Regions from separate parts of the Psychrosphaera aquimarina genome, predicted to be linked through region 3. Evidence: predicted binding sites of a transcription regulator. Region 3 holds the regulator's gene; each other region holds the start of a gene.
The links. The regulator MetJ, encoded in region 3, represses methionine synthesis genes. The targets are predictions, from matches to a motif close to TAGACGTCTAGACGTCTA.
Positions count from the first base shown of each region.

Region 1: RT723_RS13040 (homoserine O-succinyltransferase) is a predicted target of MetJ. The motif match lies at 2,056-2,073, and genes of this name have one in related genera.
Region 2: metK (methionine adenosyltransferase) is a predicted target of MetJ. The motif match lies at 1,777-1,794, and genes of this name have one in related genera.

Region 1 is NZ_JAWCUA010000010.1:251,539-254,833, reverse strand. It holds gene RT723_RS13045 (homocysteine S-methyltransferase family protein) at 1-1,019, opposite strand, end outside; gene RT723_RS13040 (homoserine O-succinyltransferase) at 1,043-1,987, opposite strand; gene RT723_RS13035 (hypothetical protein) at 2,131-2,310, opposite strand; gene RT723_RS13030 (EAL and HDOD domain-containing protein) at 2,663-3,295, shown strand, end outside.
Region 2 is NZ_JAWCUA010000007.1:130,668-133,962, forward strand. It holds gene RT723_RS07215 (M16 family metallopeptidase) at 1-1,626, opposite strand, end outside; gene metK (methionine adenosyltransferase) at 1,898-3,049, shown strand; gene RT723_RS07225 (response regulator) at 3,206-3,295, shown strand, end outside.
Region 3 is NZ_JAWCUA010000009.1:93,041-96,335, reverse strand. It holds gene RT723_RS11555 (hypothetical protein) at 1-256, opposite strand, end outside; gene metB (cystathionine gamma-synthase) at 293-1,549, opposite strand; gene metJ (met regulon transcriptional regulator MetJ) at 1,764-2,081, shown strand; gene RT723_RS11540 (malic enzyme-like NAD(P)-binding protein) at 2,176-3,295, opposite strand, start outside.

The DNA.
Region 1 (3,295 bases), on a different contig from region 3:
TCTTTAGGTGCACGTGGAATATTACCTTCAACGGCTTTTAACATAGCCGTAATATGCTCCGGCGTGGTACCGCAGCACCCTCCGACAATATTCATTAATTGGCTACTTGACCATTCAGCAATATGTTCAGCCATTTCACCAGACTCTAAATCATATTCTCCAAACTCATTAGGTAACCCTGCATTAGGGTGTACCGACACAAAACATTCACAAATAGAAGATAAGGTATCAACATATTGGCGCAGTTGGTCTGGCCCTAATGCACAATTTAAACCGACGGATAATGGATTAACATGACAGATAGAATTATAAAAAGCTTCTGTTGTTTGACCTGATAATGTACGACCAGAGGCATCGGTAATAGTACCTGAAATCATAATTGGCAGACGTTGCCCTGCTTGCTCAAACGCTTCTTCAATAGCATATAATGCAGCTTTCGAGTTTAACGTATCAAAAATAGTTTCGACTAAAATAATATCTGAACCTCCCGCCATTAAAGCAAGTGTAGCGGTAATGTAGTCTTCGACTAATTCGTCAAATGTGATATTTCTAAAACCTGGATCATTAACATCTGGAGAGATAGATAACGTCTTTGATGTTGGCCCTAATACGCCAGCTACAAACCTTGGTTTATCTGGCGTTGCAACTTCATCACACGCTTCTCGTGCTAATTTAGCTGCAGCAAAATTAATTTCCTCTGCAAGTGATTGCATCTCATAATCGGCCATTGAAGTTTTAGTCGCATTAAAACTATTGGTTTCTATTATGTCAGCGCCAGCCTTTAGGTATTGAAGATGGATGTTTTTAATGATGTCTGGTTGTGTCAAAACTAACAGATCATTATTACCTTTAATTGCGGTATGCCAATCCGCGAATCGAGTTCCACGATAGTCTTCTTCTTCCAAACCACATTGTTGGATCATGGTTCCCATTGCACCATCTAAAATCAAGGTTTTTTTATTCAACAATTCGGTTAATAGCTGGGTTTGATCTGGGCGTATACTGCCTTTGTTACTCATTTTAATTTCCTGCGCTGTATTGACTATTCGGCAAAATTATCTGTTCTGATGTTTTCACTTACTTGGCTAAGGTTATAAGGTGTCGTTTGATAAACGTAATAATTTAACCAGTTGCTAAATAATAAATATCCATGAGCTTGCCACAACTTTTGTGGTGCAAGTTTAGGATCATTATCAGGGTAATAATTGACGGGGATATCAGGGTTTAAATCTGCATCGACATCCCTAGTATACTCATCATGCAAAGTTAACCTGTCATATTCAGGATGACCAGTAATAAACACCCTAGTGCCTGATTTATTCTGCATTAAATACGCACCAACTTCATTCGAACCTGAAATAGTAATTAAGTCAGCTTCTTTATTTAATTTATTGATAGGTACTTCACCATAACGAGAATGCGGTACATAAAAAATATCATCAAAACCACGCATTATTGGCGCTTTAGATTCCCATTTTGTATGTTTGTATACCCCACTTAATTTAGTATCACGGATATCATGTTTAATTCCGTAATGATAATAAATGGCAGCATGAGCAGCCCAGCATAAAAATAAAGTAGAAGTGACATGTCGGTCTGCCCAGTCCAATACTTCCTTTAATTGTGGCCAGTAAGTTATATCTTCGTAATCTTTTAGTCCTAAAGGCGCGCCTGTGATGATCAACCCATCGTAGTTCTTATCTTTTATGTCGCTAAAGTATCGATAAAAATTGTCTAAATGAGCTTCGGATGTGGTTTTAGTTTGATGCTCTAACCTAACGAGCTCAATATCAATTTGCAACGGACTATTGGATAACAATCTCACCAGTTGAACTTCAGTAGTTATTTTATCAGGCATCAAATTGAGTACCGCCACCTGCATTGGACGAATATCTTGTGTGTCCGCTCTGTGCGCTGGCATTACATAAATATTTTCCTGCTTAAGAGCATCAATAGCAGGTAATTTATCCGGTACTCTAATAGGCATGAATATGACTCGTTGGAATAAAATTGATTTATATGCAGATTACGTAATTTTGAAATAATGTCAACATCTAGATGTTTAGACGTCCATAATTGAAGAGTAAAAAAAACGGTGAGTTTTCTCACCGATATTTATCTATATTCACCTTATCTAATCGTACCTTTACCAGTTAAGATCTCAATAATGACCATAGGCGCAGCTAACAATACATAAAACAAAGTGATTGTTTTTTCGTGTGTATGTCCAACTCGGAAAATTTTAGCGACACAAAAAGCAATGCAACACCAAATTATATAACCGACAGACATCATAATTATTGAGTCCATATCTTCCCTTAACAAAATAGATTTCAATTAAGTTTAGTACATATTTTGTACTTAACTATTTGGTTTTTTGCTTTCTTTATGAGTAAGATGGATAAACAGGGATTGTTAAATATACTAATTCGAAATTTATATTTATTGCAATAAAGTCGCTATATTTATAAATACAGTGAATACATTAGTGCCACATAAGATACTTAAAATAATCTAGCTAAATTTCACTTCCAACAACAAGTGAAACTAAATTTAAAAGTAGTGTTTACTATCCATTAGTACTATATTAAGCAAAGAGTGTTTATTTAAAACGCTTGTTTTAATTTTAACTTTTTACACACATTGATCACGGAAATATTGAATGTATTTTTATGCCGCTCGCCAACCTATTTTGGATGCTGAGAAAAATTTATTTGCTTATGAATTGCTATTCAGAGACGGCGTTGACAATGTATTTCCGGGAATAGATGAAGACGAAGCAACTACTCGTATAATCGAAGGATCACAGTTCAATTTAGGGTTAGCCCATTTAACGGGAAACAAACCAGCTTTTATTAATTTCACTTTAGACACCATCCTTAAAAATTACCCAGCCATGTTACCGCCAGAGACACTCGTAGTTGAAATACTTGAAACGGTTACCCCAGGTAAAAAGTTATTAGCTTCTGTAATCGAGTTAAAAAAACAAGGTTATGTTATTGCGTTAGATGATTACGAGCATAAACCAGTGTGGCGACACTTTTTCCCTTACGTAGATATAATTAAAATTGATCTTAGAGCTATGTCTTTTGAAGAAGTTGAACAGGTAATGACTGAATTGGCCGAGTTCAAACATATTAATTATTTAGCAGAAAAAGTAGAAACATTAGCCGAGTTTAATCAATGTAAAAAAATGGGATTTAAATACTTCCAAGGTTACTTTTTCTCAAAACCTGAAATGGTTAAAACTAAGACGTTATCCCCGAGTCAATTAACCCTTTCGGAATTATTAGCA
Region 2 (3,295 bases), on a different contig from region 3:
TGTCATTTCGATTCGAACTTCACCACCACGTAGTTTTTTAGGATAAACACTTAACGTAGTGCCCACATTCCAATTAAATTCTTGTAAACGAGCTGTGATGTTTTCAACATTATTGTCGTATACTTCACCCGCTTCGATAGCTTCACGGCCTTTATAAGTCGCTAAAATTTCGTTGATGTCTTTAGCTGGTGTGATTTCTGCTCTTACAGGGTCTTTAGTTGGAATAAAGCGCCCTAAAGTACGATTACTTTCAATTAGATATTTCTCAGCAACACGTTGCACATCTTCTACCGTTACTTTTTCAACTAAATCGCGGAAGAAGAATATATAACGGTAATCCCCCATTGCAATAAACTCTGATAATTCCATACCAACCGAAGTTACATTTCGTAACCCGTCTTCCGTTTCTTTTAAAATAGATACTTTCGCTTGTTCAACTTCTGTGGCTGAAATTTTCTTTGTTTTAATATCTTCGGCTAATGTTAATAACGCCGTTTCCATTTCATTTATATCTTTGCCTTTAAAACCTTGAGCAATAATAGTAAGCGCTGATGGATCTTTTCTTAAATAAGAATAAGCGCCAGTACCTGATGCAACACCAGGCTCTACTAACATTTTTTGCATACGTCCACGGGCATTATCAGATAACAACTGAACTAAAACTTGAATAGCTGGCGTATCTTCATGAAGTGCTGAAGGCACATGATATTGCGCAGCAACAATAGGCACTTCGCCTGTACGACGTAAATTCACTATACGCTCACCGTCTTGTACAGGTTCTACCGTATACAGTTTTTCTATTTCAGTTGCTGGTTTAGCCAACATTCCAAATGTTTGTTCGATTAAAGCCAGTGTTTTATTTTTATCAAAACGACCTGCGATAGTTAATACCGCATTATCTGGGCGGTAGTGTTTATCGTAGAATTTACGAAGTTTGGCAAACGGAAAGTTTTCAACATCTGAGCGAGCTCCAATGGTGGAGTTTGCGTAGTTATGCCATAAATATGCTGTTGAGCCCATACGCGCACTTAACATTCTAAATGGACTATTTTCACCACGTTCCATTTCGTTACGTACAACTGTCATTTCACTTTCTAATTCAGTTTTTGAGAAGGTTGCGTTAACCATACGGTCTGCTTCCATTCCTAAAGCCCAAGCTAAGTTCTCTTCATTAGACTCGAAAAGTTCGAAGTAGTTAGTTCTATCTAACCAAGTTGTAGCATTTACTCTCATGCCACGCTTATTAAACTCTTTATCAATTTCTTTATAACTTGTAGAGCCTTTAAACAACATATGCTCTAACAAATGAGCCATACCGGTCTCACCATAATTTTCGTGGATAGAACCAACACGATAGGTAATATTCACTAATGTTTTTGGCTGTGCAGGATCTGGATATAACAACACTTTCATACCATTGGTAAGGGTATATTCATCAATCCCTTCTACATTACGAACGTATTCAATTTTAGCTGCTTGCGTTGCCATTTTGGGATTGGCTTTTACGGCTATATCTGATTCTGATGAGTTACTTGAACAAGCTGATAAAGTAAAGACTACAGCTGAAGATATTAAAGTTTTAGCTAAACTAAACCTTGGCTTTGTGAGATGAGTGATAATCGTCATTCAATAAGTTCCTATTTTAAAGTTCCCTGTTTATAAAGGATCTAAATCAATATTTCCAAAAATAGTTATATTTATTTTGTAACTATTTTTTACAACTTCACATAAGTGTAACGATTTTATAACACTAAACTCCATCAATTTTAAAACGTATAGACGTCTAGACGCAGAAAGTTCTAGGTGTTTGTATCCTTTTTATATTAAAATTACTGTATTCGACATTTAAAAACCTCAAATTCAGTTTCAAATTGGATTTTACAAAGTGAGATTATTAATGGCTAAACATTTATTTACCTCTGAATCTGTGTCTGAAGGGCATCCTGATAAAATTGCAGATCAAATTTCTGATGCTGTACTTGACGCTATTTTAGAACAAGACCCTAAAGCACGTGTTGCTTGTGAAACTTATGTTAAAACTGGCATGGTTATGGTTGGTGGTGAAATCACTACTAGCGCTTGGGTTGATATTGAAGAGTTAACTCGTAAAACTGTAAGTGAAATTGGATATGTCCATTCGGACATGGGGTTTGATGCAAACTCATGTGCAATTTTAAATACAATAGGTAAACAATCACCAGATATTAATCAAGGTGTTGACCGTAAAGAACTACACGAACAAGGCGCTGGAGACCAAGGTCTTATGTTTGGTTACGCATGTAACGAAACTGACGTTTTAATGCCTGCTCCAATTGAATATTCGCATCGATTAGTGAAACGCCAAGCTGAAGTACGTAAAGACGGTACATTGCCTTGGTTACGTCCAGATGCAAAATCTCAAGTTACCTTTGCATATGAAAATGGCAAACCAGTCGGCATCGACGCTGTAGTTTTATCAACTCAGCACTGTGACAGTATTGCTCAAAATGATTTAGTTGAAGCGGTAATGGAAACCATTATTAAACCAACTTTACCAGCCCACTTATTAAATAAAGAGACTAAGTTCTTTATCAATCCTACCGGTCGTTTTGTCATTGGCGGACCTATGGGTGATTGTGGTTTAACTGGTCGTAAAATCATTGTTGATACATACGGAGGTATGGCAAGACATGGTGGTGGTGCTTTCTCTGGTAAAGATCCATCAAAAGTTGATCGTTCAGCAGCTTACGCGGCACGTTATGTTGCAAAAAATATTGTTGCGGCAGGCTTAGCTGATAAAGCTGAGTTACAAGTATCTTATGCTATCGGCGTTGCAGAACCTACGTCTATTAGTATTGAAACATTTGGAACAAGCAAGTTAAGCGAAGATAAATTAATTGAATTAGTTCGTAGACACTTTGATTTGAGACCATATGGCTTAATTCAAATGTTAGATTTAGAACGTCCAATTTATCGAGCTACTGCAGCTTATGGTCACTTTGGCCGTCCTGAGTTCCCGTGGGAAGCGACGGATAAAGTTGAAGCTTTAAGATCGGATGCTGGTTTATAACCTAATCTATAATTAATAAAAACCCTGCACGTCAGGGTTTTTTATTATCTGAAAAATAAAACTATCGCCCTATAATCAATTTAAATATTTTGTTTGATTGCATTCACTTCATTAGTCTCTAGTATTAACTTAAGACTTGGGCTAAACGAACTTTTTATGGATCTAAAAAATCACTTACATTCAGCTTTAATCATTGAGCAACAACCTTTAGCCCAAAGTCATTTAAAGTATTCATTAACTAATATT
Region 3 (3,295 bases):
CAGCTAAATCATTTACAGTTGAATCTTCAGCAAAGTTATTAAATTGATTTGATGTTAACCCTTCAAGGTTAACTATCGCTCTAGTTGAATTGGCAACGACAATCAGTTTAACCTCTACAGTTTGCGCAAAACGTGCTTTTTGTTCATTAAACAAAGATAACCACGCATTGCCCACGTTCCCCTTACCAAGCAATATAATATTCACTTCTGCCATGCTTGATTTACTCACGCCGCTATCTTTTATTTTCAGAGTCATTTATACCGTTCCGTTCCCTATTAATAAAACCTACAGTTACCACAATGCTGCTAAAGCAGGACTTAATCGGCAAGTGGCGATGGTTTCAAGTTCTATTGACGTTTCATTTTCAGAACAAAATGCGGAAGCAACTTTTAAACTATTCAACGAGTCTAATGCTTGCACTAAATCGTTGATTAAGTCTTGTTTAGCTTCTATCCCCACCGACAACCTAATTAATTGTGGGGTAATACCCGCTTCTTTTTGTGCTTCTGCGTCCATAGCTGCATGTGTCATGTTAGCTGGATGACAAATTAAACTTTCTGTGCCACCTAATGATTCAGCAAGAGTAAATAAATTTAATTTTTTCACAAATGCATCAATTTGGCTGTCATCTGCATTTATTTCAAAACTCACCATGCCACCATGCTGCTTATGTTGGCGAAGTGCTAATTGATGATCAGGGTGCTGAGGTAGCCCAGGGTAATTAACGCTCGTTACATTTTTGTGCGCTAATAAGGTCTCCGCAATGGCAAGTGCATTTTCACTATGCTGCTTTATTCGAATTGGTAAGGTTCTGATACCACGTAAAATCAAATAACTATCAAATGGCGCTCCGGTTACGCCAGTATTATTGGCCCACCAACTAATTTGTTCGTGTGTTTCTTCATCCGCTGAAATAACTGCCCCAGAAATAACATCACTGTGACCATTGAGATATTTAGTACAAGAATGAACAACTATATCAGCCCCTAACGCAATTGGTGATTGCCCTAGTGGAGATAAAAAGGTGTTATCTACAACAACTTTTGCATTAACTTGTTTTGCCACTTGGCAAAACTGTTTTATATCAGTTAAACGTAATAATGGATTACTTGGGGTTTCTAACCAGATCATTTGAGGTTTTGTTTGAAGTAACTGTTTCTCAATGTCTTCTGCGTAAAAGTCCAGCCAAACTAAATTAAATCCACCGCGTTTAGCTAAACTGGTAAATAATCGATGAGTTCCACCATAACAATCTTTAGGAGCCACTAGAGTGTCGTTAGGCGTGAGTAACTGTAAAACCAAATTAATAGCAGCCATGCCTGAAGATGTAACGACTGCACCTTTACCACGCTCTAATTCTGCAAGTGCTTGGGCTAATAGATCTCTAGTTGGATTGCCACCACGACTATAATCAAAATTTGGTTTGTTAGTAATCGTGTCAAATTCGAAGTTGGTTGCCAAATAAATAGGGGCAACAACTGAATTGTGACTTTGGTCAGAATTTAAACCGGATTGCACTGCAATTGTTTCAGCATCAAGGTTATTTATTGACTGGTTTGACATATCACCCTCGGACATTTACACGTTTAGATGGCTAAACTATAAACTGATTATTAGTATTGTCAACCATCTAGACGTCTAAACTTTTAGAATGCGATAATTTGACTAAATAAATAAATTCAATACAATTTCACAGTCTCAAAAATTTAGTACCTGGTTGTTAATAATATTAATAGCTGGATTCACAACAAATAGGTTTGTTATGGCAAAGTGGAACGGTGAGTATATTCACCCATATGCAGAACATGGGAAAAAATCTGAGCAAGTAAAAAAGATCACAGTATCTATACCGCTCAATGTTTTAAAGGTGTTGACCGACGAACGAACTCGTCGTCAAGTGCAAAATCTGCGACACGCTACAAATAGTGAATTACTGTGTGAAGCATTTTTACATGCATTTACAGGTCAACCATTACCAGCAGATAATGACTTAGCGAAAGAAAATCCTGAGCAGATCCCAGAAGAAGTAAGAAACATTCTTATTAAAATGGGTAAAGAAATACCAACTATTGAAGAATAAAATAAATTAATTTTAATTTTTATTTAATTTTTCAAATAAATAACGCAGCCTCATTAAGCTGCGTTTTTTTATTGCTCTAATAAATTAGGTTAAATCAAATCCTTGAAACCCCAGATTTAATTGCTGCATCAGCAACGGCTTTTGAAACCTTTTCTAGTAAACGAGGATCCATTGGTTTTGGGATTATGTAATCTGCACCAAAATGTAATTCGCTAACATTGGCCGCTTTTAATACACTCTCAGGCACCGGCTCTTTCGCTAATTGTCTAATCGCTTCGACTGCCGCAATTTTCATCTCGTCATTTATCACCGTTGCCCTAACATCGAGCGCTCCACGAAATATAAACGGAAAACATAAAACATTATTAACTTGATTTGGATAATCTGAACGGCCTGTTGCCATAATTAAATCGTCGCGAACAGACATAGCTAATTCAGGCTGAATTTCTGGATCAGGATTAGAACACGCAAAAACAACAGGATTTGGGGCCATCAACTTTAACGCTTCCGCGGTTAATAGATTGGCACCTGACACACCAACAAATATATCAGCACCTGTGATTGCTTCTTCTAATGTGCGTTTGTCCGTATTATTAGCAAAACGCATTTTATATTCATTCAAATCATCGCGACGAGTGTGAATGACACCTTGACGGTCTAACATGTATATTCGCTCACGTTGCGCACCACATTTAATCAACAACTCCATACACGCGATAGCGGCTGCACCTGCACCAAGACATACAATAGTACAATCGTGCAAAGCCTTGCCTTGAATTTCCAACGCATTTAACATACCAGCGGATGTAACGATTGCAGTTCCATGTTGGTCATCATGAAACACAGGAATGTTGCAACGGCTGATTAATTCTTTTTCAATTTCAAAACATTCTGGGGCTTTGATATCCTCTAAATTAATTCCGCCAAACGAATCGGCAATACTGGCAACTGTATTAATAAACTCATCGGTCGTATTGTGGGTAACTTCAATATCAAACGAATCAATATTAGCGAAACGTTTAAACAATAATGCTTTACCTTCCATTACCGGTTTTGAAGCTAACGGTCCAAGATTACCTAAGCCCAGGATGGCAGTGCCATTACTGATCACGGCAACTGTATTTCCTTTGGCTGTATATTTATAAGCATTATCTGGATCTAGCGCTATTTCTCTTACTGGTTCAGCAACCCCTGGACTATAAGCGAGTGATAAA